2 regions of the Anaerosalibacter massiliensis genome follow, and region 2 is predicted to be linked to the other one. Evidence: a T-box and tRNA genes for the amino acid it is inferred to sense, from the RefSeq annotation. Region 2 holds a T-box; the other holds one or more tRNA genes.
The links. The T-box of region 2 lies ahead of aspS (aspartate--tRNA ligase). A T-box ahead of a tRNA ligase gene usually reads a tRNA of that ligase, here a tRNA-Asp.
Positions count from the first base shown of each region.

Region 1 (8,913 bases), on a different contig from region 2:
GAACCACTTACAATTCTTATTTTATAGATGCAGAAAAAAAGACTATAATAGAAACATCTAAGGAAAATTTTAAGGATGAATATTTAGATAAAGTTAAGAGAGTAGTAGATCCAGAAGAAATAGAATATATAGTTTTAAATCATACAGAACCAGATCACTCAGGAAATTTAAGGTATTTATTAGAAATAGCTCCTAATGCAACAGTAGTAGGTAGTAGACCAGCTATAAATTTTTTAAAGCATATGGTAGGTAAAGATGATTTCAAACATATGGTAGTAAAAGATGGCGATACTTTAGATTTAGGTAATAAGACCTTAAAATTTATAGCTGCACCATTTTTGCACTGGCCAGATACTATGTACACTTATTTAGAAGAAGACAATATATTATTTACTTGTGATTCCTTTGGATGTCATTTTTGTGATGAGAGAATGTTTGATGACCTTGTAGATGACTTTGATGATGCTTTCGATTATTATTTCAAAGTAATACTACAACCTTTTAGTAACTATATGCTAAAAGCTATAGATAAAATAAAGGATATAGACATAGACATTATATGTCCAGGACATGGTCCAATTTTAAGAGATAATTGGCAAAAATATGTGGAACGTTCGAAAAAAATGGCAGAACAAGCAGATAGAAAACCAGAAAGACATAAAGTGTTTATACCATATGTATCTGCATATGGAAATACAGAAAAAATTGGAGAAAAGATTGGAGAAGGGATAAAAGCAGCAGGAGATGTTGATGTTGAAACAATGGATGTAGAATTAGTGGATTTAGATATTATTAAAGAAAAAGTAGAAGAAAGTACTGCAATAATAATTGGTTCTACCACTATAAATCAAAATACATTACTGCCTATTTACAAGCTTCTTTCTATGATAGATCCTATAACTAATAAAGGCAAATTATCTGGAGCTTTTGGTTCCTTTGGATGGAGCGGCGAAGCAGTAAAGATTATACAGGACAATTTGAAGAATTTAAAATTAAAATTATATGATGATAAGGGGCTTAAAGTTAATTTTATACCATTTGATGAAGCACTTGAAAAAGCTTATGAGTATGGAAAAGGATTTGGCGAAAAACTAGTAGAAAATGTAAAATAGTACTTCGAGGAAATTTCCTCGAAGTATTGTTTACTAAAATAGGATGGTTAGATATGGATATAATTAGAGGAAATAAAGTTAAACTTATCCCATTAAAACTAGAAGATGCCATATATATGAAAGACTGGGGAAAACATGAGACTCCCCTGTTAAATGATTATAATTTTCCTTACTCAAAATATGAAGATATAGCGGAATGGTATGATTATAAAATAAATAGTAGAAATAAAAAATATTTTGCTATTTATAATGAAGAGGGAAGAGTTATAGGATATCTAGGTATCAAGGGTATAAGAAAAATTAGGAAGAAGGCGACCTTGGGAATAGTATTTGATCCAAATTATGTAGATAAGGGCTATGGAACAGATGCTATAAAAACTTTTATAAATTATTTTTTTAATAAAATGAAAATGAGAACTTTATTATTAGAAGTAGCCAATTTTAATAAAAGAGCAATAAAATGTTATGAAAACTGTGGTTTTATAAAATATAAAAAATATCTTACTAAATATCATGATCAAACTATAGATAGGGAAAACCCATATTTTAAAAATGAAGAAAGTTGTTTTGTAATAAAATGGAATAAGATATATAATTATATTTATAAGATGAAGATAGATAGAAATACTTATCGTGAAACAAGGGGAGAAAGTGATAAAAACAATATTTAGCATAAATCTTGGAGAGCTTCTGGTGTTATAGATAGTTAAAAAAGTAGGTGAACTTTAATGAGTTTTAATTTGGAAACTACAGAAATAGATTTAGGGGATACTCCAATAGAAAATATATTTATAAATGATTTTATGCCTATGGCAGATGGAACATATGTGAAGGTATATCTTTTAGGGTTTAAATATGCTTATGATAAAGATAGAGATATAAAAGTTGATAATGAAACTATTGCTAAAAATTTAGATATTCCTCTTTCAGATGTTTTAAGAGCTTGGGATTTTTGGCATAAAAAAGGTATAATAGAAAAGATCCCTAAAGAGGATAGAGATGAATATAATTATGGAATTAAGTTTTTAAATCTTAAACAGCTTTATATAAAAAATAATTATAAGCCTGTTTCTTCAAACTCTAATATAGATGTTCAATCTAATAAAGCATATACCTGTTCTGAAAAAGATCTCATAGAAGCTAATAATATAAAAACTATAAATGAAATGTTTAATTCCATTGATTATATTATGAGAAGGCCATTAGTCCCTAATGAAAAGAAGAAAGTTCTAGAATGGATGTATAATTATAATATGAATCCTGATATAATAGTTAGAGCATTTTTTTATTCAGTAGAAAAAAAGGGCATAAGGAAAGTAAACTATGTAGAGGGAATAATTAGAAATTGGTATGATTCTGGAATAACAAATGTAGAAGCTCTACAAGAGCAATTAAAGAAAAAAGATAAAAAGTATTATAGATATGAGAGAATAATGCAGTACTTAGGCTATAGGAAGGAAATTCCTACAGAGAGTCAAATGAAAGTTATAGATAAATGGTTTAATGAATATAGTTTTTCCTTGGAAATAGTTTTAAAAGCTTGTGAGAACACTAATAAAACTTCAAATCCAAGTATTAACTATATAGATGGAATACTGTCTTCATGGTATAACAAGGGAATAAAGACTATAGATGATATTGAAAAGAAAGATAAATTGCCAGAAAATAAGGATAAGGCATATGAACAGGGAAAATCAGGAACAAAAAGGCAGGTTAGATCTACTGGAAGACCAGTAAAAACCAGATTTCATAATTTTGAGCAGAGGACTTCCAATTATAGTTCCGACGAATTAGAAGAAATTGCAAGAAAAAAAAGAGAAGAATATTATTTTAAAATTAAAGGGGATGATTAACAGTCAACAAAACATTATAATACTTTATAAAACATACTTGATTTTTATTAATGTCTGTAGTAAATCTTAATCAAGAGGTGGTATTTATGAAATATTATCAAATAGGAGAATTTTTAAATAATAACCGTATTCAGTTGTAGACTTCAGGGCAAAAGAGCTAATAAGGCTAAGAAGATGATTAAGGAGTTGGCTAAAGGTGATTAGAGGCATTAAAGTACAACTCAAACCAAATAACAAACAAAAAACTAAATTATTTGAATCAGCAGGAGTGGCAAGATTTGCGTATAACTGGACATTGAATAGGCAGCAAGAGAATTATAAAAATGGTGGTAAATTTATTTCAGATAAAGATTTAAGAAAAGAATTTACAAAATTAAAACAAACTAAAAGATATAAATAGTTAAATAATTTTAGTAACAATATTACAAAACAAGCAATAAAAGATGCATGTAATGCTTATATCAGATTTTTTAAAGGTGAAAGTAACTTTCCAAGATTTAAAAGTAGAAGAAGAACTAAACCAAGTTTTTATGTAGATACAGACAAAATACAATTTACTGATACCCATGTAAAATTAGAAAAACTAACTACCAGCAGAAAGAAAAACAAGCAACAATTTAACTGGATAAGATTGTATGAGCATAGAAGAATACCTTATGGTAAAGGTGTTAAATATATTAACCCAAGAGTATCATTTGATGGGGTAAACTGGTGGATAGCAGTGAGTATAGAATATCCTGATAATATAGAAATACCCACAAATGAGGGAATAGGAATAGATGTAGGTATAGAAAAATTAGCAGTTGTATCAGATGGAAATATTTATAAAAACATAAATAAAACTAAAGAAATAGAGAAACTAGAAAAAAGAAAGAAAAGACTACAAAGAAAGGTATCAAGAAAATATGAAAAAGGAAGGGAGGGAGACCGTTACAAGAAAACTAAAAATATTATAAGGCTAGAAAATCAACTTAAAAAGTTAAACCAAAGGCTTACAAATATTCGTCATAATTACTCCCACCAAATAACTACTGAAATAATAAAGCGAAAACCAGGCTTTATTGTAGTAGAAGATTTGAATGTATTAGGGATGATGAAGAATAAGCATTTATCCAAAGCTATACAATATCAAGGATTTTATGAATTTTATAGACAACTTCAATATAAATCAGAATGGAATAATATAAAGTTCATAGTGGCAGATAGGTTCTTTCCCAGTAGCAAAACTTGTAGCCAATGCGGTTCATACAAAAAGAATTTAAAGTTAAGTGATAGAAAATATATCTGCGAAGATTGTGGCTCTATATTGGATAGGGATTTAAATGCTAGTTTAAATCTTAAAAACTATGGTCAGGAAATAGCCTAAATCACTTAAACGATACTATTTCCATGTACCCATACGTTAGTGGGGAATTTAAGCCTTTGGAGTGCTAGATCACTTGAGTAGGATTAATCCGAAAAAGAGTATGATGATTAAGGAATGAAACGTAAACTTTTATAAGTTGGTTATAGAGTTTTATAAGTTTTCATTAACGGAATAGCCTATGGATAAAAGTATTTTAAATGATATTTTAAGTGAATATGAAAAAAAGAGGGATAAAGCTAAGTATGAGCAAAAATTAAGACAAGATGAAGTATATTTAAAAGTACCTGAAATTAAACAAATTGATGATAAAATATCTAAAACAGGATTTCTAATATCTAAGGCTATTTTAACTAATCATAAAAGTTATGAAAAAAATTTGAAGGAAATAAAGGAAAAAATGAAAAAATTAAAAATGAGAAAAGCATTCCTTCTTACAGAAAATAATATACCTTTAGAATATTTAGATGTAAATCATGAATGCAATAATTGTAAAGATACAGGATATCTTGAGAACGGAGAGAAATGTAATTGTTTTAAACAAGCTCTTATAAGAAGGGCTTATAAGATGTCAAATATTGAAGATAATTTAGATAAGGAAAATTTTAAAACCTTTGATATAAATATATTTCCCAATAAACCTTTTCAAGATGAAAAACTAACTCCTAGAGAAAATATGATGAATATATTAAGTATATCTGAAGGTTTTGTAAATAACTTTAGTGAAAAAAATGGACAAAATCTTCTTTTTTATGGGAGTACAGGATTAGGGAAAACTTTTATGTGCAATTGTATTGCAAAATCATTATTAGATAAGAATAAAATAGTTGTATATCAAACAGCTTTTACTATATTAGAAATAATAGAAAATCATAGATTTAATAAAAAAGAGAAAAAATTTGATTATGCAGATTATAATTATTTATTTGAAGCAGATTTACTAATAATAGATGATTTAGGAACAGAAGTGTCAAATACTTTTACTAATGCAGAAATATTTAATATAGTAAATACAAGACTTATAAGTGGCAAAAAGACTATTATCTCAACTAATTTAACACCTAAAGAAATATCTGATATATATACAGATAGAGTGTTTTCAAGGATTCTTGAAAAATTTATACCATTAAAATTCTATGGACCAGATTTAAGGTGGGAAGGCTAATATATAGTTAAAGTAAATAAAAAGAGCTTAGAATTTTCTAAGCTCTTTTTTTCTATGGCGACCTGGAAGGGACTCGAACCCTCGACCTCCAGCGTGACAGGCTGGCATTCTAACCAACTGAACTACCAGGCCAATATATGGTGACCCTACCGGGATTCGAACCCGGGATACCGCCGTGAAAGGGCGATGTCTTAACCGCTTGACCATAGGGCCATATTTTGTACAAAAATAAAACCAATTATATATTACCCTAAAACAAAGGGCTTGTCAATAGTTTTTAAAAATTATTTAAGAATGTATCGTTTTAAATAAGATCGAAGCAAGTCTAGAAGAATAATTGGACTAGAGATAAATCAGAAAATAGTAAATAACGACGTTAAGGCAAGAAAAATCTAGGATTTCTAAATATTTTTTCATTTTTAGCTTATAAATATAAAGAAATGTCGAAGGGAAAATCTTGAAGATATTTAATGTTTAATGTATGATAAATATATAGAGAATTTATACAAAATTCAAAATACAATTCATAAATGTTTCTGGCATCATAAATTTTTAAAAAACAAAGTTTTATAGTATGCATATGTAAACTTAAATAATATAAAGCATATATAATAGTAGATTATTTAGTATTAGCTCTATGACATACTTATTTGCAAAATGATAAAAGCATTGTTCCAGTTATATAATGCATAATATTTTAATATTCATATAACGGGTTGAAATAAATAATTAAATTAAGGAGGTGAAATTAATGGATATTATTAAACAAGGGGTTTTAAACACAGATCTTATAAAAATAGAACCAAAGAATAATCCTCCCATCACAACAGATCAAATAGGTCATCGTATATGTACAAATGAAGGCAGCGGTAATGGCAGTTATAAATGTCCATTTCTTGCTGCAAGCCCATGTCCTATACTTTAACACCAGATGTATAGTATTATATTTGAAATAAAATTTATTTAAGTTATTACTTTGTAGAAAATACGTTGCATGACATAATAGTCTTAAAATATAATTGTATTTTAAATAGATTATTAGTCATGCAACAATCTTATATAATAAATTTGATATTGAAGGTAAATTTTTAACAATTCAAAATTATAGGGGATATTAAGAATTAATGATAAAAAATGATCTGAATAAGAAAGCCTTAAAATTAAAAAAATCTTTTTATAATATAGTGGTGAGGGAATTGGAAAATAAAGACATTCTATTATATAATAGCTTATCTGGTGCTTTTGGTATTATGAATGACAAGGGAAGACATATATATGAGAATATAGAAAATATTAAGGAATTAAATACGGAAGATGAAATTAATATATTAAATTGTATGAAGTCAAATGGTTTTTTAGTAGAACAGGATATTGATGAAAGGTTATTAATTAAAACTTTAAAGAATTTTCAAAGATTTAGTTCAGAAACTTTAGGTTTGGCAATTGTGCCTACATTAGATTGCAATATGGCCTGCCCTTATTGTTATGAGAAGAAAGGAGATATATATATGACTATAAGGGTAGCTGACGACATAATTAAATTTATTGAAGAATATTTATGTAGTAATACTATTGATAACATACACATTTCTTGGTATGGAGGAGAACCTCTACTGAGCATTGATATCATATCATATATCTCAAACAAAATAATTGACCTATGTAAGAAGTTTAAAAAATCATATAATGCATCAATAGTAACAAATGGAACTTTGCTAGATAGAGAGACAGCTAAAATTTTATATGATTTGAAAATTACACATGCGCAGGTTACATTGGATGGAACAAAGGAGGTAAACAATAATAGAAGACGTTTAAAGAATGGTTCTGATAGTTTTGAAATAATAACTAGCAATATTATTAATTGTGCGGATATAATTCCTATAACTGTAAGATGCAACATAGATAAAAACAACATTACTGGAATGGACGAGTTATACAATTTTTTCTTTAGGAATGATATAAATTTTTATATAGCACCTATTGAAAAACAAACTGATGCATGCAGTGTAAATACGGATAAATGTTTTTCATATAAAGACTTTAGTACCATTGAATTTGATGTATTAAGACAAATGTATACTAATAATAAAAATATAGATAATATATCCTATCCAAGTGTTAAATTTTTACCATGCTCAGCGTTGTCATCTAAATCATATGTAATTGATCCATATGGCAATTTGTATAAATGTTGGTGTGAGATTGGAGACAAGAACAAGGCAGTAGGTACGATTAAAGATGGTATAGAATTAAAGGGAAATCTTATAAAATGGTTATCTATAGAGCATGATAAAAAGTGTAACCAATGTAAATTATTTCCGATTTGTCTAGGTGGATGTCATTTAAAGGCAATAGAAGGCAAAGAGTTAGAGTGTCCATACGATGTAATTAATTTCAGAGATAAACTTGAATTGTATTATGAAGATTATGCAAATAAAAATAGAATAAATGATAAGATTAATACTATTTAAGTGTATAAAATTAGTATATTCAAGTAAGGGGGAGAAAATATGGACATATGTAGTATAAAGCATAAAAAAATGACATTGATATTTATTTTAATCTTTTTAACTTCAATGATATTAACAGGCTGTACTACATATACCGGAAATTCAACTGAAAGATATCTGAATAAATATATTGAAAAGAATTATATCGGATTAAATCTAAAAGATGGAGATTATATAAAAGATTTTAGTATATTAGATAAAGACATAAGAAAACATGATGTTTTTCTAGCAGGAGAGGCACATGGTGTAAAGATGAACTATGATTTGCAGTTAGAATTAATTAAATATTTGAATAATAAAGCAGATGTTAGGTACATTTTAGGGGAGTTTGGATATAGTGTTGGTGAACATATAAATAAATATTTAGACACAGGGGATGAAAAGATATTAGAATATGTTGTTAAAAATTCTGAGGGTTCAATATTTGGAAGCAATGAGTTTTATGAATTCCTTAAAAAAATACAAGAATATAATACTACTATTGCTGAAGATAAAAAAATAAAATTTGTAGGAATTGATTTGGAAATGAAATTATCTTTTGCTGTAGATTATTTGAGTTCAATTATATCAAGCAAAGAAAAGATAGCCAGTACTCCAGCTTTAATAGAGAGGTTTGAAAAAGAAAAAAATAGTATTAATAGTATTGAAAATTATGATAGATTTGTAGATTTATTAAATTTATTACAAAAAGATATAGAAGGAAATGTAAGTAAATATAAAAAGTACTTAGGAGATAGATATTTTGATTTTTGTATGGTATTAGATAATATAGTTGTTCATGTTTCTACTGAAAAAGATTCTTATCATAAAATTAGGGAAAAAAGTATATATGATAATTTTAAAGAAATGTATAATGTTTGTCAAAAAGGTAAGTTTTTTGGTCAATTCGGAGATGGACATGTATATC
Region 1 is NZ_JANJZL010000005.1:162,592-171,504, reverse strand. Features, by position in the region: gene NSA23_RS09610 (FprA family A-type flavoprotein) at 1-1,112, shown strand, start outside; gene NSA23_RS09605 (GNAT family N-acetyltransferase) at 1,166-1,783, shown strand; gene NSA23_RS09600 (DnaD domain protein) at 1,841-2,965, shown strand; partial or broken gene NSA23_RS09595 (IS607 family transposase) at 3,083-3,169, shown strand; gene NSA23_RS09590 (helix-turn-helix domain-containing protein) at 3,162-3,365, shown strand; partial or broken gene NSA23_RS09585 (RNA-guided endonuclease InsQ/TnpB family protein) at 3,381-4,331, shown strand; gene NSA23_RS09580 (ATP-binding protein) at 4,510-5,493, shown strand; tRNA gene NSA23_RS09575 (tRNA-Asp) at 5,549-5,625, opposite strand; tRNA gene NSA23_RS09570 (tRNA-Glu) at 5,632-5,706, opposite strand; gene NSA23_RS09565 (hypothetical protein) at 6,245-6,418, shown strand; gene NSA23_RS09560 (radical SAM/SPASM domain-containing protein) at 6,690-7,967, shown strand; gene NSA23_RS09555 (TraB/GumN family protein) at 8,007-8,913, shown strand, end outside.
Region 1: it has a tRNA-Asp gene. The T-box ahead of aspS (aspartate--tRNA ligase) is inferred to sense a tRNA for this amino acid. The anticodon was not compared.

Region 2 (8,913 bases):
AAAAATGGAAGGAAGAGAAATAATTAGAAAGACATCTATTACTTATAATTTTAATAATAAAGGAAAAACAAATAATTTAGTTATACTTCCTATTTTGTCAGAACTAAAACTTGAAGATTATAAAAATATTATATTGTATGATCTAAGTTTTGATAAAAATAATTTATTTGAATTTATAGATGAATCAAAGAATTTGAATATTCAAACTTTATTCACTAGAGAGGATATTGATAAAAATAAAGAATTAATCAACTCTTTTATTCCAACAATAGATGAAATGAGAGTAGTATATAAAACGCTTATTTCTGCGAAAGGAAAGGCTTTTAAGATTGAACCATATGTATATTTAAGATCCATAAATAAAAAATCAGCTAGAAATATAACAAAGTTTAAGTTAGATCTAATATTTGAAATATTTAAAGATATAAATCTTATAGATTTTGTTTATAAGGGTAAATTTTATTTTATAAAGGTATTGGAAAATTCTAATGAAAAAATTGACATAGGAGAAACATCTAAAGTAAAATACTTATATAGTTTAAATAATTATATTTAATAAGGGTATTATCTAGGAAAGGGCATAGTAAATAGGAAATGAGTGGGTGAATTTATGTTAGAAAACTTAATTTTAAAAATACAACAATATAATCCACAAGCTAATATGAAACAGGTTATTAAAGCTTATAGTTTTGCAGAAGCTGCTCATGAAGGTCAGTATAGAAATTCAGGGGAAAGGTTTTTTGTCCATCCCTATAATGTAGCCATGATACTTGTTGAGCTAAATATGGATACTGACACTATAATAGCAGGACTTTTACATGATGTATTAGAAGATACAGATATTGGTTATGAAAGAATGGAAGAGGAGTTTGGAAAAGAAGTAGCAGATTTAGTAGAAGGGGTTACAAAACTTAAGAAATTAAAATATAAAACTAAGCAAGAAAATCAAGCAGAGAACTTAAGAAAAATGGTTGTAGCAATGGCTAAGGATATCAGAGTTATAATAATTAAATTGGCAGATAGATTGCATAATATGAGAACTTTAGAATATATGAGCGAAGAGAAGAAAAAAGAAAAAGCTTTGGAAACATTGGAAATTTATGCACCTCTTGCACATAGATTAGGTATTTCAAGAATAAAATGGGAGTTAGAAGATTTATCTTTAAGATTTTTAGATCCAGAAGGATATTATAAATTAGTAGATAAAATATCTAAACAAAGAAGAGAAAGAGAAGCCTATATTCAAATGATAATAAATACACTTCAGGATAAACTTGAAGAAATGGACATATCCTGTGAAATAAGCGGTAGACCCAAAAATTTTTATAGTATATATAGGAAAATGGTATATCAAAATAAGGGTTTTGAACAAATATTTGATTTAACTGCAGTAAGGATAATTGTAGATACAGTTAAGGATTGTTATGGAGCATTAGGTATAGTGCACACTATGTGGAAGCCTATTCCAGGCAGATTCAAAGATTATATAGCCATGCCGAAACCTAATATGTACCAATCTCTTCATACTACAGTCATGGGACCTCAAGGAGAACCTTTTGAAGTTCAAATAAGAACTTGGGATATGCATAGAACTGCCGAATATGGAATTGCAGCTCATTGGAAGTATAAAGAAGGAACTGTAAAGACAGATAATTTTGATGAAAAATTATCTTGGTTAAGACAACTTTTAGAGTGGCAAAAAGATATGAAGGATCCTAAAGAATTTATGGAATCTCTTAAAATAGATTTTTTTACAGATGAAGTTTTTGTATTCACTCCAAAGGGAGATGTTATTAGTCTACCTAATGGTTCTACACCTATAGATTTTGCATATAGAGTCCATACAGCCGTAGGAAATAATTGTGTAGGTGCTAAAGTAGATGGACGAATTGTTCCCCTTGACTATAAATTAAAAAATGGAAATATAGTAGAAGTAATTACTTCTGCAAATAATACAGGACCAAGTAGAGATTGGTTAAAAGTAGTCAAAAGTAGTCAAGCCAAAACTAAGATTAGACAATGGTTTAAACGAGAAGAAAAAGATTTAAACATTATTAAAGGAAAAGATATGTTAGAAAAAGAGGTAAAAAGACAAGGATTTAAACTAACAGAAATTTTAAAAGAAGATTGGTTGAAAAATATTGCAAGTAAAGTTAGTTTAAATACTACAGATGATTTATATGCTGGGCTTGGTTATGGAAGTGTGACTTTAAGTCAAGTAATGCCTAGGCTTAAAGAGTTTTATAAAGAGCATTATGATATAAAAGATGAAAAAAACATCATAGAACCTAAAACTGTTCCCCAAGCTCCAAAAAAGAAAGAAAGAGCAGAGCAGGGTGTAACAGTAAAAGGAGTGGACAATATAAAGGTCCGTTTCTCTAAATGCTGTAACCCAGTTCCAGGAGATGATATAGTTGGGTATATAACTAGAGGAAGAGGAGTTTCTATCCATAGAAGTGATTGTCCTAATATTACAGAATTAGGAAGTAGTGGAAGGTTTATATATGTAGAGTGGGCTGAAGACAAAAAAGCTTCATATCAAGCAGAAATTCAAATAAAGGCTACTGATAGGCCAGGAATTTTAACTGATATAACTCAAAAGATAACTGATGCAAAATTAGCAGTTATATCTTTAAGTGCTAGGACAAATAGAGAAAAGTTAGTTCTTATGAATATAACCCTTGAAATAAAAGATGTGGAACAGTTAAGACAATTAGTTAAAAAGATAAAAAAAGTAAAAGGTGTTATGGATGCTTATAGGGTGACTACTTAATCGTAAAGAAAGGATGAAAAAGAATGAGAGCAGTAGTTCAGAGAGTTAACTATAGTAGTGTTACTGTTGATAATAAAAAGATTGGAGAAATAGATAAGGGTTTGTTAGTATTTCTAGGAGTGGGTAAAGAAGATACTGAAGAAGATTTAAATTATTTAGTTAACAAAATACTTGGTCTTAGAATATTTGAGGATGAAAATGAAAAAATGAATTTATCACTTTTAGATATTAAAGGTGAATTATTGGTAGTATCCCAGTTTACTTTGTATGGAGATGCTAGAAAGGGTAAAAGGCCAAGTTTCACATCATCAGCTTCACCTGATATGGCTGAAAAATTATATAGAAACTTTATTGAAAAAAGTAAAAAATATGATATAAAAGTAAAAGAAGGTATATTTGGTGCAGACATGAAAGTTAGTATTGAAAATGATGGACCAGTTACTATTCTTTTAGATAGTAAAAAAAATTTTTAGGAGGGATATTTTGAAAATAGAAAGATTGACAGTAGGAGTATATGCTGCTAATTGTTATATTATTTATTGTGAGGATACCAAGGAAGGTATAGTTATTGATCCAGGTGAAGAAGGAGATAGAATATTAAAAAGGATAGAAGAATTAAATTTAGATGTAAAATATATAATTCTTACTCATGGACATGGAGATCATATAGGTGGACTAAAAGAAGTAAAAGAAGGAACTCAGGCACCTATTTTAATTCATGAAGGTGATAGGGAATTGTTAAACGATGGAACTAAAAATTTATCTAGTGTGATGGCTACAGGAAGTGTTCAACTAGAAGCTGATAGGTTTGTAAAAGATGGAGAAGAACTTAGTTTTGGAAATTATTTAGTTAAAATAATTCACACACCTGGTCATACTCCAGGAGGAATAAGTATAAATATAGATAGTAGTTTATTTACTGGAGATACTTTATTTGCAGGTTCAATAGGAAGAACAGATTTTCCAGGAGGCTCTTATGAGCAAATCATTAACTCAATAAAAGAAAAGTTAGTTCTTTTTTCAGATGATACTATTGTATATCCAGGTCATGGTCCATCATCAACAATAGGTAGAGAGAAAGTTTCTAATCCATTTATTATAAGATAAAGAATATCTATAAGTATTTTAAGAACTTAAGGTGATAAGATGATATTGATCTATTTAGAAGGGCATATGTATAACTATGAAGTTCATGAACTAACTAAATTATTTTTCTTTGGAGAAGATATTAAATTTATAGAAGACGAAAAAGATTATAATGAAAATGGAATATTAATAAAAAATTATTTAAAACAAAATGAAGATGATTATTTTTCTATCACTGAAATTGTAAGTGATGGAAAAATAATAAGTAAATATTTAGTAAGTTCTATTAATAGTATTGATGTTAAAAGAGATGATTTAAATAAAAAGATTAAGGTTGGTATAAAACAAAGTATTTATGAAGCAATATCAAATATATCTAAAGTGGAGGCTCCTTGGGGAATACTTACAGGAGTAAGACCAGTAAAAATTGTACATGATTTAATAGATAAACAAATAGGAGAAGAAAAAATATATAATATTCTTATAAATGAGTATAAATTATATTCTGATAGAGCTAGATTAATTATTGATATAGCTAAAAGACAAAGAGGATTTATCTATCCATTATCTAAGGATAGATTTAGTTTATATATAAGTATTCCATTTTGTCCTACTAGATGCATATATTGTTCTTTTCCCTCTAATTCTCTAGAGATAAGTAAAAATTATGTAGATGAGTATACAGAAAAACTTATATATGAGCTAAATATGGTTAAAGAGTTTATGGAAAATAAGAAAATATGTACAGTTTATATAGGGGGTGGAACTCCCACTGCTATACCTACAGAAAACTTAGATAGAATAATCAAGACTATATATAATTTATTTGGAAGGAATAATATAGAAGAGTTAACTGTTGAGGCGGGTAGACCTGATACTATGACTTCTGAAAAGCTTCATATGTTGAAAGAAAATAATATAGATAGGATAAGTATAAATCCCCAAACTATGAACTTAAAGACTTTAAAATTAATAGGTAGAAAACATACAGATGAAGATATAGTTAAAACATTTAAATTAGCAAGAAAAACAGGTTTTTCTAATATAAATATGGATATAATAATTGGACTTCCAGGAGAAGATATAAGGGATGTAGAAAATACATTAGAAATTATATCTAAGTTAAATCCTGAAAGTTTAACAGTCCATACACTGACAGTTAAAAGAGTTTCTGAATTTAGAAAAAAGATTAGTAGCTATTCGATAAAAGATCAAGAAATTATTAATTCTATGTTAAAATTAACTAAAAAGTATGCAGAAAATATGGAGCTTTTACCCTACTATCTATATAGGCAAAAACAAATGTTAGGTAACTTTGAGAACATAGGATATTCAATTAAAGGCAAAGAATGTATTTATAATATGCTTATAATGGAAGAAAAAGAAACTATAATAGCAGTAGGTGCAGGAGGAGTGTCTAAAATTTTTTATCCTGATGAAAATAGATTTGAAAGAGTACCCAATGTAAAAAATTTGGGAGAATATTTGACTAGAACAGAAGAAATGGCAGATAGAAAAAGAAAGCTCATTGACACTATATAATTTTTATCTTATAATTATAAAAACATATTAAAAGACTAGGATAAGGAGTAGTAGTTAAATTTCTAGACTATAGAGAGTCGGTGATGGTGGAAATCCGATGTCAATATTTAATGAAGACACCTTTGAGTCAATAAGTCTAAAAAAAGCGAGGTACAATACCTAATTAGGGTGGCACCGCGAGATATAAACTCTCGTCCCTGAGTTTCATGGATGAGAGTTTTTTTATTTTTGAAAATATTATGGGAGGTTAGAAATATGGTTGAAAAAATGGGTAAACTAAGAAGAACTCATATGTGTGGAGAGCTAAGAAGTTCAAATATTGGAGAAGAAGTAGTGCTTATGGGATGGGTTCAAAAGAAAAGAAACTTAGGTTCTCTAATATTTGCAGACTTGAGAGATACTATGGGAATAGCACAAATTGTATTTGATGATACTATTTCAGAAGATCTATTTAAAAAAGCAGAAAAAGTTAAAGGTGAGTATGTTATTGCAATTAAAGGAAAAGTCAGAGAAAGAGAATCTATAAATCCTAGCATTCCCACTGGAGAAATAGAGATAATAGCAGATGAATTAAAAATATTAAATGAATCAGAAACACCTCCAATTTATATTAAAGATAATGATGATGTTGCTGATAATATGAGGTTAAAATATAGGTATCTTGATTTAAGAAAACCATCTATTCAAAATAATCTTAAAGTAAGACATAGAACTAGTAAAATAATAAGAGAGTTTCTAGATGAAAATAATTTTGTAGAAATAGAAACCCCTATGCTTACTAAACCTACCCCTGAGGGTGCTAGAGATTATTTAGTACCTAGTAGGATTAATGCTGGTAAATTTTATGCTCTTCCTCAATCCCCACAACTGATGAAACAGCTTTTAATGGTTGCAGGTATGGATAGATATTACCAGATAGTAAAATGCTTTAGAGATGAGGATTTAAGGGCAAATAGGCAACCAGAGTTTACACAGGTAGATATAGAGATGTCCTTTGTAGATATAGAGGATATAATAGAAATAAATGAAAAGCTTTTATATAAAATATTTAAAGAAATAAAAGGTGTAGAAATAGAATTGCCTATTAAAAGAATGACTTATAATGAGGCTATGGAAAGATTTGGTTCAGATAAGCCAGATTTAAGATTTGGTTTTGAGCTTAAAGATATAACGGATATAGTTGCCAACTCAGATTTTAAAGTATTTAGTGGTACTATAAAAAATAATGGAGAAGTAAGAGGTATAAATATAAAAGGCCATGAATCTAATTTTTCAAGGAAAGATATTTCTAAATTAGAATCTTATATAAAGGATTTTGGTGCAAAAGGTTTGGCTTGGATTAAGATAACAGAAGAAGGTATTTCTTCGCCTATTGCTAAGTTTCTAAAAGAAGAAGAGCTAGAAAAAATAATTGAAAGAATGGATGGAAATAAAGGAGATTTGCTATTATTTGTAGCAGATAAATCTAAAGTAGTATTTGATAGTTTAGGCAATTTAAGGGTAGAAGTTGCAAGGAGACTTGATATAATAGAAAAAGATGATTTAAAATTAGTTTGGATAACAGAGTTTCCCTTATTCGAATATGATGAAGAGAAAGAAAGGTATGTAGCTAAACATCATCCATTTACTCATCCAATGGAAGAGGATATTCATCTTTTAGAAACTAGACCCCAAGACGTTAGAGCAAAAGCTTATGATATTGTTATAAATGGTGATGAAATGGGAGGAGGAAGTATTAGAATTAGTGATTCCAAACTTCAAGAAAGAATGTTTAAAGCTTTAGGACTTCAAGAAGAAGAAGTTAAGGACAAATTTGGATTTTTATTAGAGGCATTTAAATATGGAACTCCTCCTCATGGTGGAATAGCGTATGGATTTGATAGATTAGTAATGCTTCTAACTGATACAAATAATATTCGTGATGTAATTGCTTTTCCAAAAACTCAAAGTGCAACCTGTCTTTTGACAGGAGCACCAACTTATATAGATTCTGAACAGCTTAAAGAGGTTCATATGAAATTGGATTTAGAAAAATAATTATTCCAGGGCTTTTGCCCTGGAAAGTATTCATAATGTAGGTGATAATTTTGGATAATTCTTTTTTAAGAACAGAATTACTTTTAGGAAGAAGGAATATGGATATATTAAAAAAATCAAAGGTTTGTGTATTTGGAATAGGTGGTGTAGGTTCCTATGCTGCAGAAGCATTAGTAAGATCAGGAATTGGCAATATTGTTTTAGTAGATTATGATATAATAGATATATCAAATATTAATAGACAAATCCATGCTACACATAGTACTGTAGGAAAATATAAAGTTGAAATTATGAAGGAAAGAATTTTAGATATTAATCCATGGGTAAATATTAAAGTATTTAATACGAAAGTGGAAAAATCTAATTTAGACTTCTTGTTGAAAGAAAAGTATGACTATGTAATAGATGCAATAGACATGGTGACATCAAAACTAGCTCTAATTGAAAGATGTAGCCATGTGAATATGCCTATTATTAGCTGTATGGGTGCAGGAAATAAATTAGATCCGACAGTATTAGAAGTAGGAGATATATATGAAACGAGTGTTTGTCCATTGGCAAAAGTCATGAGAAGGGAATTAAGAAAAAGAAATATAGATTCTCTAAAAGTTATATGGTCTAGAGAAAAACCTATTAAAGTAGATTTAATAGATCAAAAAACTGGGAAGCCCATTCCAGGAAGTGTTTCCTTTGTTCCACCTGTAGCAGGATTAATGATTGCTTCAGAAGTGGTTAAAGATTTAATTAGTTAGGAGGGATTATATGGATCAAGTTGGACTTGTAACTGAAATAAAGGATGATATGGCAGAGGTTGAAATAAAGCGTATGACAGCTTGTGGACATAGCTGTCATAGTTGTTCAGGTACTTGTCGTGTACCGGGCATTAAAATAACTGTGCCTAATATTTTAAATGCCAGTGCAGGAGATTATATAGAATTAAGAGCTAAAGGTGAAAGCATATTGAAATATGCAATAATAACATATATGATTCCATTTTTTATGTTATTATTAGGCATTTTTGCAAGTATGTATATATTTAAGTCTATGGGCATAAAAAGCTATGAAAACTATAGTTTCCTAGTAGGATTAATATTTTTAGCAATATCCTATATGATCCTTAGAAAAATAGATAAAAAAGTAAAAGAGACTAATAATTTAAGTTTTGAAATGGTTAAAATATTATAAAGGGGGTATTAGGGTGGGTAAAGAAGAAGAAAAGAAGGTTGCTATAATAAATAGATTAAGACGAATTGAAGGACAAGTAAAAGGTATACAAAAAATGGTTGGAGAAGATAAAGTTTGTGGCGATATCCTTGTACAGATTGCTGCAGCAAGGGCTGCATTAAATAAGGTAGGAGGTATGATTTTAGAAGATCATATGAAAGATTGCATAAAAGCTTCTTTAGACAATAGTACAGATGAAAAAGTGCTAGATGATTTAATTGACACTATATTGAAATATACAAAATGAAAAA
Region 2 is NZ_JANJZL010000001.1:28,240-37,152, forward strand. Features, by position in the region: gene recJ (single-stranded-DNA-specific exonuclease RecJ) at 1-556, shown strand, start outside; gene NSA23_RS00235 (RelA/SpoT family protein) at 611-2,773, shown strand; gene dtd (D-aminoacyl-tRNA deacylase) at 2,797-3,246, shown strand; gene NSA23_RS00245 (MBL fold metallo-hydrolase) at 3,257-3,880, shown strand; gene hemZ (coproporphyrinogen dehydrogenase HemZ) at 3,947-5,401, shown strand; T-box leader at 5,430-5,603, shown strand; gene aspS (aspartate--tRNA ligase) at 5,657-7,438, shown strand; gene NSA23_RS00260 (tRNA threonylcarbamoyladenosine dehydratase) at 7,480-8,190, shown strand; gene NSA23_RS00265 (SoxR reducing system RseC family protein) at 8,201-8,623, shown strand; gene NSA23_RS00270 (metal-sensitive transcriptional regulator) at 8,637-8,909, shown strand.